Regions from separate parts of the Variovorax sp. V93 genome, predicted to be linked through region 1. Evidence: predicted binding sites of a transcription regulator. Region 1 holds the regulator's gene; the other holds the start of a gene.
The links. Region 1 encodes LexA, which represses DNA repair genes until DNA is damaged. Its sites were predicted from a motif close to ACTGTATNNNNATACAGT; they were not measured.
Positions count from the first base shown of each region.

Region 1 (7,240 bases):
TTGCCGGGGGCGCAGGCAAGACCCCGGTCGTGATGGCGGTCGTGCGGCACCTGCAGGCCCGCGGGTTGCAGGTTGGCGTGGTGTCGCGCGGCTACGGCCGCCGCACCGGCGACTGCCGCGAAGTGCTCGCCGAGAGCAGCGCTGCCGACGCCGGCGATGAACCGCTGCTGATTCGCCGTGCCACCGGCGCGCCGGTGTTCGTGGCGCGGCGCCGCATCGAGGCTGCGCGCGCCCTGCTCGCCCGGCACCCGGCCACGCAGGTCATCGTGAGCGACGACGGGCTGCAGCACCTGGCGCTGGCGCGCGACATCGAGATCTGCGTGTTCGACGACCGCGGCGTGGGCAACGGCTGGCGGCTGCCCGCAGGCCCGCTGCGCGAGCGCTGGCCGCGCCCTTGCGACCTGGTGCTCCACAGCGGAGAACATCCCGCCTTCAAGGGCGGCTACACCGCCACCCGTGCACTTGCACAAAACGCCGTGGCCAGCGACGGCAAACGCACGCCGCTCGAGGCACTGGCCGGCGAACCGCTGATCGCGCTGGCGGCCATTGCGCGGCCCGAAGCATTCTTCGGCATGCTGCGGGCGCGCGGGCTGACGCTTTCCGAGACGATCGCCCTGCCGGACCACCACGATTTCGAAGGGTGGCAGCGCCCCGCCGGGACCGGGCAGCGCCTCGTCTGCACCGAAAAAGACGCCGTCAAGCTGTGGCCCAGGGCGCCCGACGTGCTGGCGGTGCCGCTGGACTTCACACCCTCGCCGGAATTCTTCGCGGCGCTCGACGCAAAGCTATCATCGCTCGATGGATACCAAGCTGCTTGAACTGCTCGTCTGCCCCGTCACCAAGGGCCCGCTGACCTGGAACCCGGAGAAGCAGGAACTCTGCTCGCGCAGCGCGCGCCTGGCCTATCCGGTGCGCGACGGCATCCCCGTGCTGCTCGAGAACGAAGCGCGCACGCTGTCCGACGAAGAGCTGGGGCTGTGAGCGCCGCGCCGGGCCGCCCCAAGCAAGCTCGCTCCCGCCTGGCGGGAAGGCGCGCAGCGCCAAGGGTGCATCAATGAACTTCACTGTCCTGGTGCCGGCCCGGCTGGCTTCGACGCGGCTGCCCAACAAGCCGCTGGCCGACATCGCCGGCCTGCCCATGGTGGTGCGCGTGGCCCGACGTGCCAGCCAATCCGCCGCCGCGCGCGTGGTGGTGGCGGGCGACGACGCGGCCATCGTCGAGGCGTGCGCAAGGCATGGCGTGGAAGCCATCCTGACCCGCCAGGACCACCCGAGCGGCTCCGACCGCCTGGCCGAAGCCTGCGAACAACTGGGGCTGGACGGCAACGACATCGTCGTCAACGTCCAGGGCGACGAGCCGCTGATCGACCCCGCGCTGATCGACGCCGTCGCATCCGCGCTGGCCGCACATCCGGAAGCCGCCATGAGCACGGCGGCCCACGAGATCGACTCGCTCGACGACTTCCTGAACCCGAACGTGGTGAAGGTGGTGCTCGATGCACAAGGCAACGCGCTGTACTTCAGCCGCGCGCCCATTCCATGGTGGCGCGACGGTTCCGCCAATGGCGCGCCACCCTCCGTGCTGCCCGCACCGGCTCCGCTGCGGCACATCGGCATCTACGGCTACCGCGCCGGCTTCGTGCGCAGCTTTCCTTCGCTGGCACCTGCGCCCGTCGAGGCCACCGAAGCGCTCGAACAGCTGCGTGCGCTGTGGCACGGGCATCGCATTGCGGTGCACGTCAGCCATGTCGCACCCGGGCCCGGCGTCGATACCCCCGCGGACCTCGAGCGCGTGCGCGCGGTCTTCGCCGCCGAACCGGCGCGCTAAAAAGTGCGCTGCCGCAAGCGTGGCAGCGGAAATTCTTCACGCGCTCGCATGCTATCCTCGACGCAACTCCGCCTTGCCCCGCTCCCGGGCTGACGCTTGGCGCGACACAAGATCGAAGAACCCTCCGAGGACACCATGAGACTAATTTTGCTGGGCGCGCCCGGGGCGGGCAAAGGCACGCAAGCAGCCTTCATCTGCCAGAAATACGGCATCCCTCAAATTTCGACCGGCGACATGCTGCGCGCCGCCGTCAAGGCCGGCACCCCGCTCGGACAGCAGGCCAAGGCCGTCATGGAGTCCGGTGGGCTCGTGAGCGACGACCTGATCATCAACCTCGTGAAGGAACGCATCGCGCAGCCCGATTGCGCCAGCGGCTTCCTGTTCGACGGCTTCCCCCGCACCATTCCCCAGGCCGACGCCATGAAGGCGGCTGGCGTCAAGCTCGACTACGTGCTCGAAATCGACGTGCCGTTCAGCGACATCATCGAACGCATGAGCGGCCGCCGTTCACATCCTGCGTCGGGCCGCACCTACCACGTCAAGTTCAATCCGCCCAAAGTGGAAGGCAAGGACGACGTCACGGGCGAAGACCTGATCCAGCGCAAGGACGACGAGGAAGAAACCGTGCGCAAGCGGCTCGAGGTCTACAGCCAGCAGACGCGTCCGCTGGTCGACTACTACTCGGCCTGGGCCAAGGCCGATCCGGCTTCGGCGCCGAAGTACCGCGCGATCCAGGGCGTGGGCAGCGTCGAAGAGATCAAGCAGCGCGCACTCGCGGCCCTCAGCAGCTGAGCCTCCTCGGCTGCCCGCGGCCGCCGCTCAGGCGGCCGCCGTTTCCATCAGTTCCAGCATCAGCGCGATGCGCGCCTTGACGGGCGTGAGCGCACCGGCGTCCCGCAGCGGATCGCCGGGCTTGGGCAGGATGCGTCCGTTCGCGCAACGGGTGGCACGCAGCACTGCCACGCCCGCGGCCTGCGCCCGCAGCGCCGCCGCCTCGAGCGCATGGTGCACCGTGCCATTGCCGGTCGCGGCCACGACCAGTCCGCGGATCGGTTCGGCAGCGCCCGATGCGCGCTCCTGCAGCAGCAGGTCGACGAGCGCGCCGCTTGCGCCCGCATGGCTGGTGACGATCTCCACGCGCGGCCAGCGCACCTCCGCCCCTGCCTTCGCTTCAGGAAGCTTCGCGGCCCCGCCCACCACCTGCGGCCAGTCGCGCAGGCGCCGCACCGCGCCCTCTTCCACATAGCCGATCGGCCCGGCATCGCCCGATGAAAACGCGTCCGGGCGGTAGGTGTGCACCTTCTGCACATCGAGCGCGCCGTGGATGGCACCCGCGCAGACCACCGCCACGCCGTGCGCCGCCGGTGTGGCCGCGACGGCGATCGCATCGCGCAGGTTCTGCGGACCGTCGGGCGAGAGCGAGCTGGCCGGGCGCATGGCGCAGGTCAGTACCACGGGCTTGCCGGGCGCAAGCACCGCCTGAAGGAAGTAAGCCGTTTCCTCGATGGTGTCGGTGCCGTGCGTGATCACCACGCCCGCCACGTCGGCTTCGGCCAGCCAGAACGTGCAGCGCGTGGCGAGCTGCAGCCAGACGTCGAAAGCCATGTCCTTGCTGTCGAGCTGCGCCACCTGCTCCGCCACGAGCGCCACGCCTGCGGGCGCATCGATGCCGCCGAGCAGGTCCGCCACGCCCACCTCTCCAGCGGTGTAGCCAATGTTGTCGGCGCCGCTCGCGGCCCGGCCTGCAATGGTGCCGCCGGTGCCCAGGACCACGATGCGCCGCAGGCCGGAGGAAGGGGAATTAACCATGGGTTGCCAACTTTTAAAAACTGGTTAAAAATACAGGTACTGGATATTCAGCCAGTGCCGCAAGGAACCACATATGCAGTTCGCCGTGAAGCTTACCGCCCGCCAGCAGCAGATCCTGGACTTGATCCAGAGCGCCATTGCCCGTACCGGCGCGCCGCCCACGCGGGCCGAAATCGCCAATGAGCTGGGTTTCAAGTCGGCCAATGCCGCCGAGGAACACCTGCAGGCGCTGGCCCGCAAGGGCGTGATCGAACTTGTCAGCGGCACTTCGCGCGGCATCCGGCTCAAGGGCGACGCGCTGCGCTCGCTCAATGAGACGCGCCACCGCGAAGGCGGCCAATTCTCCCTCTCGCTGCCCGGCATGTCGCAGCTCGCGCTGCCTCTGATCGGCCGCGTGGCGGCGGGCTCGCCCATCCTCGCGCAGGAACACGTCGACCAGACCTATTACGTCGAGAACACGCTGTTCCAGCGCCAGCCCGACTACCTGCTCAAGGTGCGCGGCATGTCCATGCGCGACGCCGGCATCATGGACGGCGACCTGCTCGCGGTCCAGGCCACCAAGGAAGCGCGCAACGGCCAGATCGTGGTGGCGCGCCTGGGCGACGAAGTCACGGTCAAGCGCCTCAAGCGCAACAAGCAGGTCATCGAGCTGCATGCTGAAAACCCTGACTACCCGACCATCGTGGTCCAGCCCGGCGAGCCCTTCGAGATCGAAGGCCTGGCGGTGGGCCTGATCCGCAACACCATGCTGATGTAGCCCTTCGCGGCCTGCCGAAAGCAGCAACCCATCCGGCCGCAACAGGTGGCGGGCGTATGGCGCTTTGTCGCCATCACCCTGTTGCGTCCATTCAAAGAAATCCTGCCTGTGTTCAACCTCAGACTTTTTTGGAGTTCACATGGGAATCGCCCTCCTCGCCATCGCTGATTTGTGGATGCCGCTGCAATCGCTTGCAAGCCGGCTGCTGCCGGCACGCCGCCCGGCGCGGCGCGACACCGGCAGCAGCTCCGCCGGGTTGCGCTACGTCGCAGTCCGGCCGGCCTGCGCGGCCCGCGACCACGCGGCAACCCCCAAGGCGGCGCCGGCGCCCGTGCGGCCGCTGCGCGTCATCCGCGTGGTCGACGGCCCGCAGGGCGAAAGACGCAACACCAACCGCATGGTGATTTCGGGCCGCATGGCCGACGTCTGCGCCGAGCTCGACCGGCTGGCGGCACTCGAGGCGATGGAAACCATCAGCCCCGCGCCCCGCTCCACCCAGTTGCACTGAACCCGTGCACCCCGGTGACCACTGCCCGGGGTGGGTATCCAAACGTTCACACGCGCGTCATGCCAATGCTGCGAGGCACAATGGCACGCCATGAACATTGTGATCCTCGACGATTACCAGGACGCCGTGCGCAAGCTGCGCTGCGCCGCCAAGCTGGACGCGTACGCAGCCAAGGTCTACACCAACACGGTCAAGGGCATCGGGCAGCTTTCGGTCAGGCTGAAGGATGCCGACGTGATCGTGCTGATCCGCGAGCGCACCCAGATCTCCCGCCAGCTGATCGAAAAGCTCCCCAAGCTCAAGCTCATTTCGCAGACCGGGCGCGTCGGCGGCCATATCGACGTCACGGCCTGCACGGAGCGCGGCGTGGCGGTGGCCGAGGGCACCGGCTCGCCCCAGGCGCCTGCCGAGCTGACCTGGGCGCTGATCATGGCGGCCATGCGCCGCCTGCCGCAGTACATCAGCAACCTCAAGCACGGAGCCTGGCAGCAGTCGGGGCTCAAGTCGGCCTCCATGCCGCCCAATTTCGGGCTGGGCTCGGTGCTCAAGGGCAAGACGCTCTGCATCTGGGGCTACGGCCGCATCGGCCAGCTGGTGGCGCGCTACGGGCAGGCCTTCGGCATGCAGGTGGTGATCTGGGGGCGCGAGGCAAGCTGCGCCAAGGCGCGGTCCGACGGCTTCCAGGTGGCGCAGAACCGCCACGAGTTCTTCGCCGCGGCCGACGTGCTGTCGGTGCATCTGCGGCTCAACGAGGAAACCAACGGCCTGGTCAAGCTCGAAGACCTTTCGCGCATGAAGCCGACGGCGCTCTTCGTCAACACCTCGCGCGCCGAACTGGTCGAGGCCGATGCACTCCTCGCTGCGCTCAACCGCGGCCGGCCCGGACTGGCGGCGGTCGACGTGTTCGAGAGCGAGCCGCCGCTGCAGGGCCATGCGCTGCTGCGGCTGGAGAACTGCATCTGCACGCCGCACATCGGCTATGTCGAGCAGGACAGCTACGAAAGCTACTTCGGCCAGGCTTTCGACAATGTCGTGAGCTTCATCAAGGGCAACCCCACCAACATCGTGAACCCCGGCGCGCTGCAGGTTCGCCGGTGATTCCATGAGCCGCCGGGCCGCCTCAGGGCGGATACCGCAGCCGAAGGTTCTTCAGTGAGCCGCCCCGCGCCGCGCGGCGCACTGTGGGCCTTGCTGGCCGGCAATTTCGTGATCGGCACGGGCGTGATGGTGGTGCCGGGCACGCTCAACGAAATCAGCGCGTCGCTGTCTGTCTCGGTGGCGACCGCGGGTCAGCTGATCACGGTTGCTGCGGTCGTGATGTGCCTGGGCGCGCCGCTGCTCGCGGCGGCGGTCGCAGGCTGGGACCGCCGCCAGCTGCTCGCCCTCACCCTGCTCTGGTACGCGGCCGGGCATGCCATTGCGGCCCTGATGCCGAGCTTCGGCGCCCTGCTGCCGGTGCGCATGCTCACGGTGGTGGCGCCTGCGATCTTCACGCCCCAGGCCGCGGCCTGCGCCGGCATGCTGGTGCCGCCGGAGCATCGCGGCCGCGCCGTGACCTTCGTCTTTCTGGGCTGGTCGCTGGCCTCGGTGCTCGGCCTGCCCATCGGTGCGCTGGTGGGCGGCCATTTCGGCTGGCGCATGGCCTTCGGTGCGATTGCGCTGCTCAGCGTCGCGAGCGCGGCATCGGTCTGGCTGACCCTGCCGCAGGGGATTCGCCCCGCGGCGCTGACGGCAGCCGCCTGGGCGCGCGTGCTGCGCAGCCCGGTGCTGATGGGCATCGTCTCGGTCACGGCGCTGCAGGGCGCCGGCCAGTTCGTGCTGTTCAGCTATTTCGGGCCGATCCTGAAGCGGGACTTCGGCGCAGATCCCACCATGCTGAGCCTGATGTGGGCGCTGTTCGGCGTATTCGGCCTCGCGGGCAACATGCTCGTGAGCCGGTTCATCGACCGCGTGGGCGCGGGCCGCATGGTGCTCCTGACGAGTTCGCTGATTGCGCTGAGCCTCTTCCTGTGGCCATGGGCCGGCACGCTGCCGTGGCTGGCGGCGGTGCTCGTGCCCTGGGGCCTGGGCTGCTTCGCGACCAATTCGGCGCAGCAGGCAAGGCTGGTCAGCCTGGCCCCCGCGCTCGCGCCGGGCTCGGTGGCGCTGAACAGTTCCGGCATCTATGTCGGCCAGGCGGTGGGCGCCGGCCTGGGTGGATGGCTGCTTGCCAACGACGCGGTGGCATGGATGAACTGGGCTGGTTTTGCCCTGCTGCTCGCGGCCATCGGCCTGAGTGTGGCCATCGACCGCAGCCGCCGGCCGGCCTGACAGCGCGGCCCCGCGTAAAACCCGGCAT
Region 1 covers NZ_AP028669.1:2,909,731-2,916,970, forward strand. Annotated here, with positions in the region: gene lpxK (tetraacyldisaccharide 4'-kinase) at 1-818, shown strand, start outside; gene ACAM54_RS13850 (Trm112 family protein) at 799-981, shown strand; gene kdsB (3-deoxy-manno-octulosonate cytidylyltransferase) at 1,055-1,828, shown strand; gene adk (adenylate kinase) at 1,964-2,620, shown strand; gene ACAM54_RS13865 (asparaginase) at 2,648-3,637, opposite strand; gene lexA (transcriptional repressor LexA) at 3,711-4,394, shown strand; gene ACAM54_RS13875 (hypothetical protein) at 4,534-4,902, shown strand; gene ACAM54_RS13880 (D-2-hydroxyacid dehydrogenase family protein) at 4,993-6,000, shown strand; gene ACAM54_RS13885 (MFS transporter) at 6,055-7,212, shown strand.

Region 2 (7,240 bases), 1.0 Mb from region 1:
CATCGACAGCGAGTTCCGCCGCCGCGGTTACCGCAAGTCGGTGGGCGTGAAGGCGGCCGTGGCGCTGGTGTTCAACCGGCGCTTCGTGAAATCGCGCAAGGCGACCACCTCGAACTGGGCCAACAGGCAGCTGACCGAAGCGCAGATGCGCTACGCGGCCAATGACGCCTACGCGTCCATTCGCGTGTTCGATGCGCTGTTCGGCGGCTGAACCGCCGGCGCCCCTGCGTCCCGCCCGGCCATAGGCCCTGTGGCTGCGGCTGCGCGGCGCCCCCGGCACAATGCCCGTCACATTCACCGCAGACGAAAGAAGGGCCATGAGCAGCAACAAAAGCGATTTCGGATTGATCGGCTTGGCCGTGATGGGCCAGAACCTGGTGCTGAACGTGGAAAGCCGCGGCTTCCAGGTCAGCGTGTACAACCGCACCGAAGCCACCACCGAGGCCTTCGTGGCCGCCAACCCCGGCAAGAAGCTGGTCGGCGCGAAGACGCTCGAGGAGTTCGTGCAGAGCCTCGCCAGGCCGCGCAAGATCCAGATCATGGTGAAGGCCGGCGCGCCGGTCGACCAGGTCATCGAGCAGCTGATCCCGCTGCTCGACAAGGACGACATCGTGATCGACGGCGGCAACAGCCTCTACACCGACACCGAACGCCGCGACGCGTATCTCCAGACCAAGGGCCTGCGCTTCATCGGCGCGGGCGTGTCGGGCGGCGAGGAAGGCGCGCGCAAGGGCCCGTCGATCATGCCGGGCGGGCCGCTCTCCACCTGGGAAGTGATGAAGCCGATCTTCGAGAGCATCGCAGCCAAGGTGGACGGCGAGCCCTGCGTGATCCACATCGGCCCCGGCGGCGCGGGCCACTACGTGAAGATGGTGCACAACGGCATCGAGTACGGCGACATGCAGCTGATCTGCGAGGCCTACAGCCTGTTCAAGGCGGCCGGCTTCAGCACCGACGAGATGGCGGCGGTCTTCAGCGAATGGAACGAGGGCGAGCTGCAGAGCTACCTGATCCAGATCACCGCCAAGGCCCTCGAACAGAAGGACCCGGAGACCGGCCAGCCGATCGTCGAGCTCATTCTCGACAAGGCCGGCCAGAAGGGTACGGGCCAGTGGACGCTGGTCAACGCGGCCGAGAACGCGGTGGTCATCAGCACCATCAATGCCGCGGTCGAGGCGCGCGTGCTGTCGTCGCAAAAGAAGGCGCGCGTGGTGGCCAGCAAGCTGCTGCAGGGGCCGAAGATCGCACTGTCGCTCGACAAGAAGGCGCTGGTGGCCAAGGTGCACGACGCGCTTTATGCCTCGAAGGTGGTCAGCTACACGCAGGGCTTCGACCTGATCCAGACCATGGGCGAGAAGAAGGCGTGGAAGCTCGACCTGGGCCGCATCGCAGCGATCTGGCGCGGCGGCTGCATCATCCGCGCGCGCTTTCTGAACCGCATCACCGACGCCTACCGCAGCGATCCGTCACTGGGCAACCTGATGCTCGACCCCTTCTTCAAGGACCTGCTCAACCGCACGCAACAGAACTGGCGGGAGGTGGTGGCGCTGGCGGTGGGCAACGGCATTCCGGTGCCGGCGTTCAGCGCCTCGCTCGCCTACTACGACAGCTACCGCACCGAGCGGCTGCCCGCGAACCTGCTGCAGGCGCAGCGCGACTTCTTCGGGGCCCACACCTACGAGCGCGTGGACAAGCCGGCCGGCGAGTTCTTCCATACCAACTGGCCGGAAGTCATCGGCTGATCCCTGCAAATCAGCCCGCGGGCAACCAGGCCTTCACCTGCCCGACCAGCCCCCCCAGCGGCTCGGTTGCGTCCACCGCGAGCACGCCCGGCTCGCCGACCGGCGACTCCAGCGTCGCGAACTGGTTGGCCACCAGGCTTGCGGGAAACGTGTGCTCGCCTGCACCCGCCCGTGCGGCCACGCGGCGCTCGGCTTCGGCGCGCTCGATCTCCATGAACACGAAGCGCAGGCCCGGCACGGCCGCGCGCAACTGCTCCCGGTAGCTGCGTTTGAGCGCGGAGCAGGTCAGCACCGCCCCCTGCGGCGCAGCCGCCAGCTTCTGCCCCAGCGTCGCGAGCCAGCCGGCGCGGTCCGCATCGGTCAGCGCGATGCCTCGGCTCATCTTCTCGACGTTGGCCGGCGGGTGGTAGTCGTCGCCCTCGATCAGCGGCAGCCCGAAGCCCACCGCCAGCGCGGCCCCGAGGCTCGATTTGCCGCAGCCCGAAACACCCATCACGACCAGCCATGGCCCGTTCATACATACCCTTCCTGGTGAGACCGCGGAGATATTCTCCGCGCTTCAGTGGAACTTGAATCCACTTCCTCATGATGCAGCGCTTTTTCGCCGGAACAGGACCACCGCCGCGGCCGCCCTTAGAACAGGCTGCCCTGCCCCGCTGCGCCAGGCGGCCGGAACGCGCCGAGATCGAGCGCAATGCGCTCGCGGTTGAAGCCGATGCGGTTCGCCGCCTTTTCGAAGCGCTGGCGGATCAGGTCGGCCCAGAGGCCGGAGCCCTTCATGCGGGTGGCAAAGTCGGCGTCGTAGTCCTTGCCGCCGCGCATCTCGTGGATGCGCGCCATGATGCGGTCCGCGCGCTGCGGGTAGTGCAGTTCGAGCCATTGCTTGAAGAGCGGTGCCACTTCCCAGGGCAGCCGGATCACCGTGTAGAAGGCGTTGCGCGCACCGGCGTCCCAGGCGGCTTCGAGCACCTGTTCCATGTCTTCGTTGACGAAGGGAATCTGCGGCGCCACGCTCACGCCCACCGGCACGCCCGCCTCGGCCAGCGTGCGGATGGTGCGCAGCCGCCGGTGCGGCGCGGCAGCGCGCGGCTCCAGCTTGCGGGCCAGCTCGCCGTCGAGCGTGGTCACGGTGATGTACACCGCGGCCAGGTGCTCGGCGGCCATGGGCGCGATGAGGTCGAGGTCGCGCTCCACCGCGCTCGATTTCGTGACCAGCGCGAACGGATGGTGCGTTTCCTTCAGCAGCTCGATCACCGAGCGGGTGAGCCGCAGTTCGCGTTCGATGGGCTGGTAGCAGTCGGTGGCGGTGCCGATCGCAATGTGGCTGGGGCGGTAGCTCCTGCGGCCGAGTTCGGCACGCAGCACCTCGACGATGTTGCGCTTGGCGATGAGTTTGGTTTCGAAGTCGAGCCCCGGCGAGAGATTGAGGTAGCTGTGCGTGGGCCGCGCAAAGCAGTAGATGCAGCCGTGCTCGCAGCCGCGGTACGGGTTGAGCGAGCGGTCGAAGGAAATATCGGGCGAGTCGTTTTCGTTGAGCACCGATTTCACGTCCTCGAAGCGCACTTCGGTGGCGAGCGGCAGCAGTTCCTCGGCTTCGGCCGCGCCTTCTTCGAGCGTGCCCCAGCCATCGTCGAAGGCATTGCGCTCGTCGCGCGAAAAGCGGTGCGCCAGGCGCGTGGCCGCGCCGCGGCCCTTGATGGCGTGGATGGGGATCCGGGCGGCGGGCATGCAGGTCCTTTCTCTCGAATACTGTATGTTTACACAGTATTCTAAAGCTTTTCCGGGATCAAGCTGATTTTGAGTTTCTCTCTTGACAGAAATTTATAAAATCCTAGACTCCAACGCATGGAACTCACCGACATCCAACGCAAGTTCGTTCTCCACTGGGGAGAAATGGGCTCCATGTGGGGCGTCAACCGCACGGTCTCGCAGATCCATGCGCTGCTGTTCGCGCGCGGCAGGCCCATGCATGCGGAAGAGCTCTCCGACACGCTGGGCGTGGCCCGCTCCAACGTGAGCAACAGCCTGAAGGAACTGCAGGCGTGGAACCTGGTGCGCGTGACGCACATCCTGGGCGACCGGCGCGACTATTTCGAAACCAGCGTCGACGTCTGGGAGCTGTTCCGCACCGTGGTACGCGAGCGCAAGGAGCGCGAGTTCGACCCGACCATCCGCGTGCTGCGCGAGATCGTCGCGAGCCCCGACTTCCAGAAGGAGCCCGCCGATGCGCAGGACCGCATCCGCTCCACCATGGACCTGATGAGCAAACTCGCCACCTGGGCCGACGAAATGCTGCGGCTCTCGCCCGGCACGCTCGACAAGGTGCTGACGCTCGGGGCCAGCGTGCAGAAGTTCGTTCGCGGCGATGCGGCGCCGGCGGCAACTACCGCGGCCCCCGGCAAGGACGACGATTCCGATGCCCACCATGCCAGCCTGCCGATGATCTGAGCCGCTCTTTTTTTGCTTCTTAATTTCTGTTTTGACAGAAACAACGAAAACAAACCTTATGCCCGCCGTTGCCACCTATCCGCTGACCGTCTATTTCGATGCCACCTGTGCTTTGTGCACGGCAGAAATGAACGCAATGAAGGCGCGCGACACCATGGCCCGCCTGAACCTCGTGGACTGCTCGCCCGCCGGCTTCGGCGCCGGCCCGGCCCCACGCGCAGCGCTGATGGCCGCCATCCACGCGGTCGACGCAGCGGGGCAGGTGTTCGTGGGCGTTTCCGCCATCCGCGCCTGCCGCGACGCCGTCGGGCTGCCGAGCGGCAGCTTCCTGCTCGACCTGCCGCTGCTCGCGCCGCTGGCCGACCGCGCCTATGCGGTGCTTGCGCGCAACCGCTACCGGCTGCCGCGCTGGCTGGTGGCCCTGCTCGCGGGCAAGGCCGCGCGGTCGTCCCGCACCTGCGCCGGCGGCAATTGCCGGATCTGAAAAAAAGAAAAGGAGCTCTCGTGACCAACGTCTTCCAGCCCGATTTCCCTCCCTCCGGCGCCCGGACCGCGCCTCGAACCTCCGCGGCGCCCGAAGCCTCCATCACCAAGGCCGACACGCAGGACTATTTCACCGAGGTGGCCGACGACTACCGTGCATGGAGCCCCAGCTACAACATGCACTTCGGCTTCTGGCGGCTCGGGCTGAATCCGCTGCGGCGCGAAGGCATGCTGGTGGAAATGAACCGCGCCGTCGGCCGCGCGCTGAAGCTCGACGAGCCCCGGCCGCCAGCGCAGGAAGGCGCGCAGCGCCGCTGCGTGGTGGACCTTGGCTGCGGCGCCGGCGCCACCGCGCGCACGCTGGTGGGCGACGATCCGGCGCTGTTTGCCGTCACGGTCACCAACGTGGCGGTGCAGAACAGCATCGCCCTGCGGCTCGATGCCGGCGCTGGCGTGGCCGACCGCGTGGCGCACATCGAAGCCGACTACACCCGCACCGGCCTGCCCGCCGCACAGGCCGACGGCGCCTGGGCCGTGGAAAGCGCCTGCTACGCGACTGGCACGGCCAAGGCCGATTTCGTGCGCGAGGCGGCCCGCCTGCTGAAGCCCGGCGCGCGGCTCGCGGTGATCGACGGCTTCCTGCTGCGCGACAAGCCCGGCCGCAGCGCCGGCTGGCTGCACCGCCTGTGGGCCGACAGCTGGGCCGTGCCCACGCTGGCCGTGCGGGACGATTTCGTCGCCGCCCTGCGCGACCACGGCTTCGAAGACATCGAGGTGCAGTCGCTGCGCTGGCGCGTGGCGCCCAGCGCGCTGCACATCCCGGTGCTTGCCACGCGCTTCGCGCTGGCCGAACTCTGGAAGGCGCGCGGGCGGCTCAGCCCCTGGCGCCGCAAGCACATCGTGGCCAGCTACTGCGCGCTGGTGCTGGGCCTTTTCTGGCGCGATTTCGACTACTGCATGGTGACGGCCAGGCGCAGCGAGGAGAAGCAATTTTCATGAGCACCGAACCCGGCCAAACCACGCCCCCCGAGCCTCCGCCCACCGACGTGCAGGTGCGCGACATGCCCAGGCACCCCATTCCCTTCGCGTGGTTCTGGCCACTGCTGGTCGGCGCGGCCGCCGCGCTGGTGCTGCGCATTGCCTTCAGCGGCCTGCCGGGCCAGCGCTTCTCGGCCATGCTGGGTTCGTTCATCTACCTCGCCCCCGCCGTGTGCGGCGCGGTCACGGTCTACATGGCCGAGCGCATCGAGCGGCGCAGCTGGGGCTACTACATCTGGGCACCGTGGGTCTCGACCGCGCTGTTCGTCGTGGGCACGCTGCTGGTCTTCATCGAAGGGATAGTCTGCGCGGTGGTGATCGTTCCCCTCTTCGGCGTCATGGGCAGCCTCGGCGGGCTTGCGATGGGCATTGTCTGCCGCATCACGAACTGGCCCAGGCCGGCGCTCTACAGCTTCGCCCTGCTGCCGCTGTTGTTCGGCGCCATCGAGCCACAATGGCCCAACCCCGAACGGATCTCGAGCACTTCGCGCACCCTCTTCATTGCCGCACCCGCCGAGCGCGTGTGGCATGAGCTCAACGATGCGCAGGACATCCGCCCGAACGAAGTCGGCGATGCCTGGGCCTACCGCATCGGCGTGCCGATGCCGGTGGCGGGCGTGACCCAGGACACGCCCGAGGGCCGCGTGCGCAAGGTGCAATGGCAAAAGGACGTGCACTTCGACGAAATCATCACCGAGTGGCAGCCGCTGCAGCGCGTGAAGTGGCGCTACCGCTTCTCGCCCGACTCCTTTCCCGCCGGCGCGCTGGACGACCACGTGGTGATCGGCGGCCACTATTTCGACCTGCGCGATTCGGCCTACACGCTCACGCCGCGCGAAGGCGGCACGGAGCTTCGCATCGATGTTTCCTGGCGCGTGAGCACGCGCTTCAACTGGTATGCCGACCGCGTGGCGCAGTTCCTGCTGGGCGACTTCTCCGAGCACATCCTGCGCTTCTACAGGGCGCGCAGCGAAACCACCGCGGCGGCCGCATGAAGGACACGCGCCCCGTCTTCCAGCAGGTGCTCGGCCCTGGCTGGGAGCAGCTCGGCGACGTGATCCGCCGGCACTACACGATGGCACCGTTCTCGAACGCCCACGTGTGCGTGCGCGGCACGATGGACGAAGTGCACCATGCGCCGTGGGCGCGCCTGCTGATGCCCTTCGGCCGCCTGTTCGGCGCCCTCGTTCCCTACACCGGCACCGGCGTGCCGATCGAGGTGCACTACCGCTGCCGGCCCGGCGACGCGCGGCTGTACTGGGACCGCATCTTCAGCTTCGAGGGCCGCGCGCCGTTCCACTTCCGCTCGCACATGGCGCAGGCGGCCAAGGGCGGCGGCGAGGTGATCGAGTACGTGCGCTTCGGCGTCGGCATGCGCCTGGCCGTGAGCGCGGAAGAAGGCGCGCTGGTGTTCCGCGACCTCGGTTACATCTGGCGCCTTGGCAGGCTGCACCTGCCGCTGCCGCTCGGCCTGCTGCTGGGCACCGCCTATGTCGAGGAACGGCCCGACCCGCACGATGCCGACCGCT
Region 2 covers NZ_AP028669.1:1,884,752-1,891,991, reverse strand. Annotated here, with positions in the region: gene ACAM54_RS08945 (3'-5' exonuclease) at 1-211, shown strand, start outside; gene gnd (decarboxylating NADP(+)-dependent phosphogluconate dehydrogenase) at 318-1,742, shown strand; gene ACAM54_RS08935 (gluconokinase) at 1,753-2,259, opposite strand; gene ACAM54_RS08930 (PA0069 family radical SAM protein) at 2,376-3,470, opposite strand; gene ACAM54_RS08925 (MarR family transcriptional regulator) at 3,588-4,190, shown strand; gene ACAM54_RS08920 (thiol-disulfide oxidoreductase DCC family protein) at 4,249-4,674, shown strand; gene ACAM54_RS08915 (methyltransferase domain-containing protein) at 4,695-5,672, shown strand; gene ACAM54_RS08910 (SRPBCC domain-containing protein) at 5,669-6,706, shown strand; gene ACAM54_RS08905 (DUF4166 domain-containing protein) at 6,703-7,240, shown strand, end outside.
Region 2: ACAM54_RS08930 (PA0069 family radical SAM protein) is a predicted target of LexA. The motif match lies at 3,491-3,508, and genes of this name have one in related genera.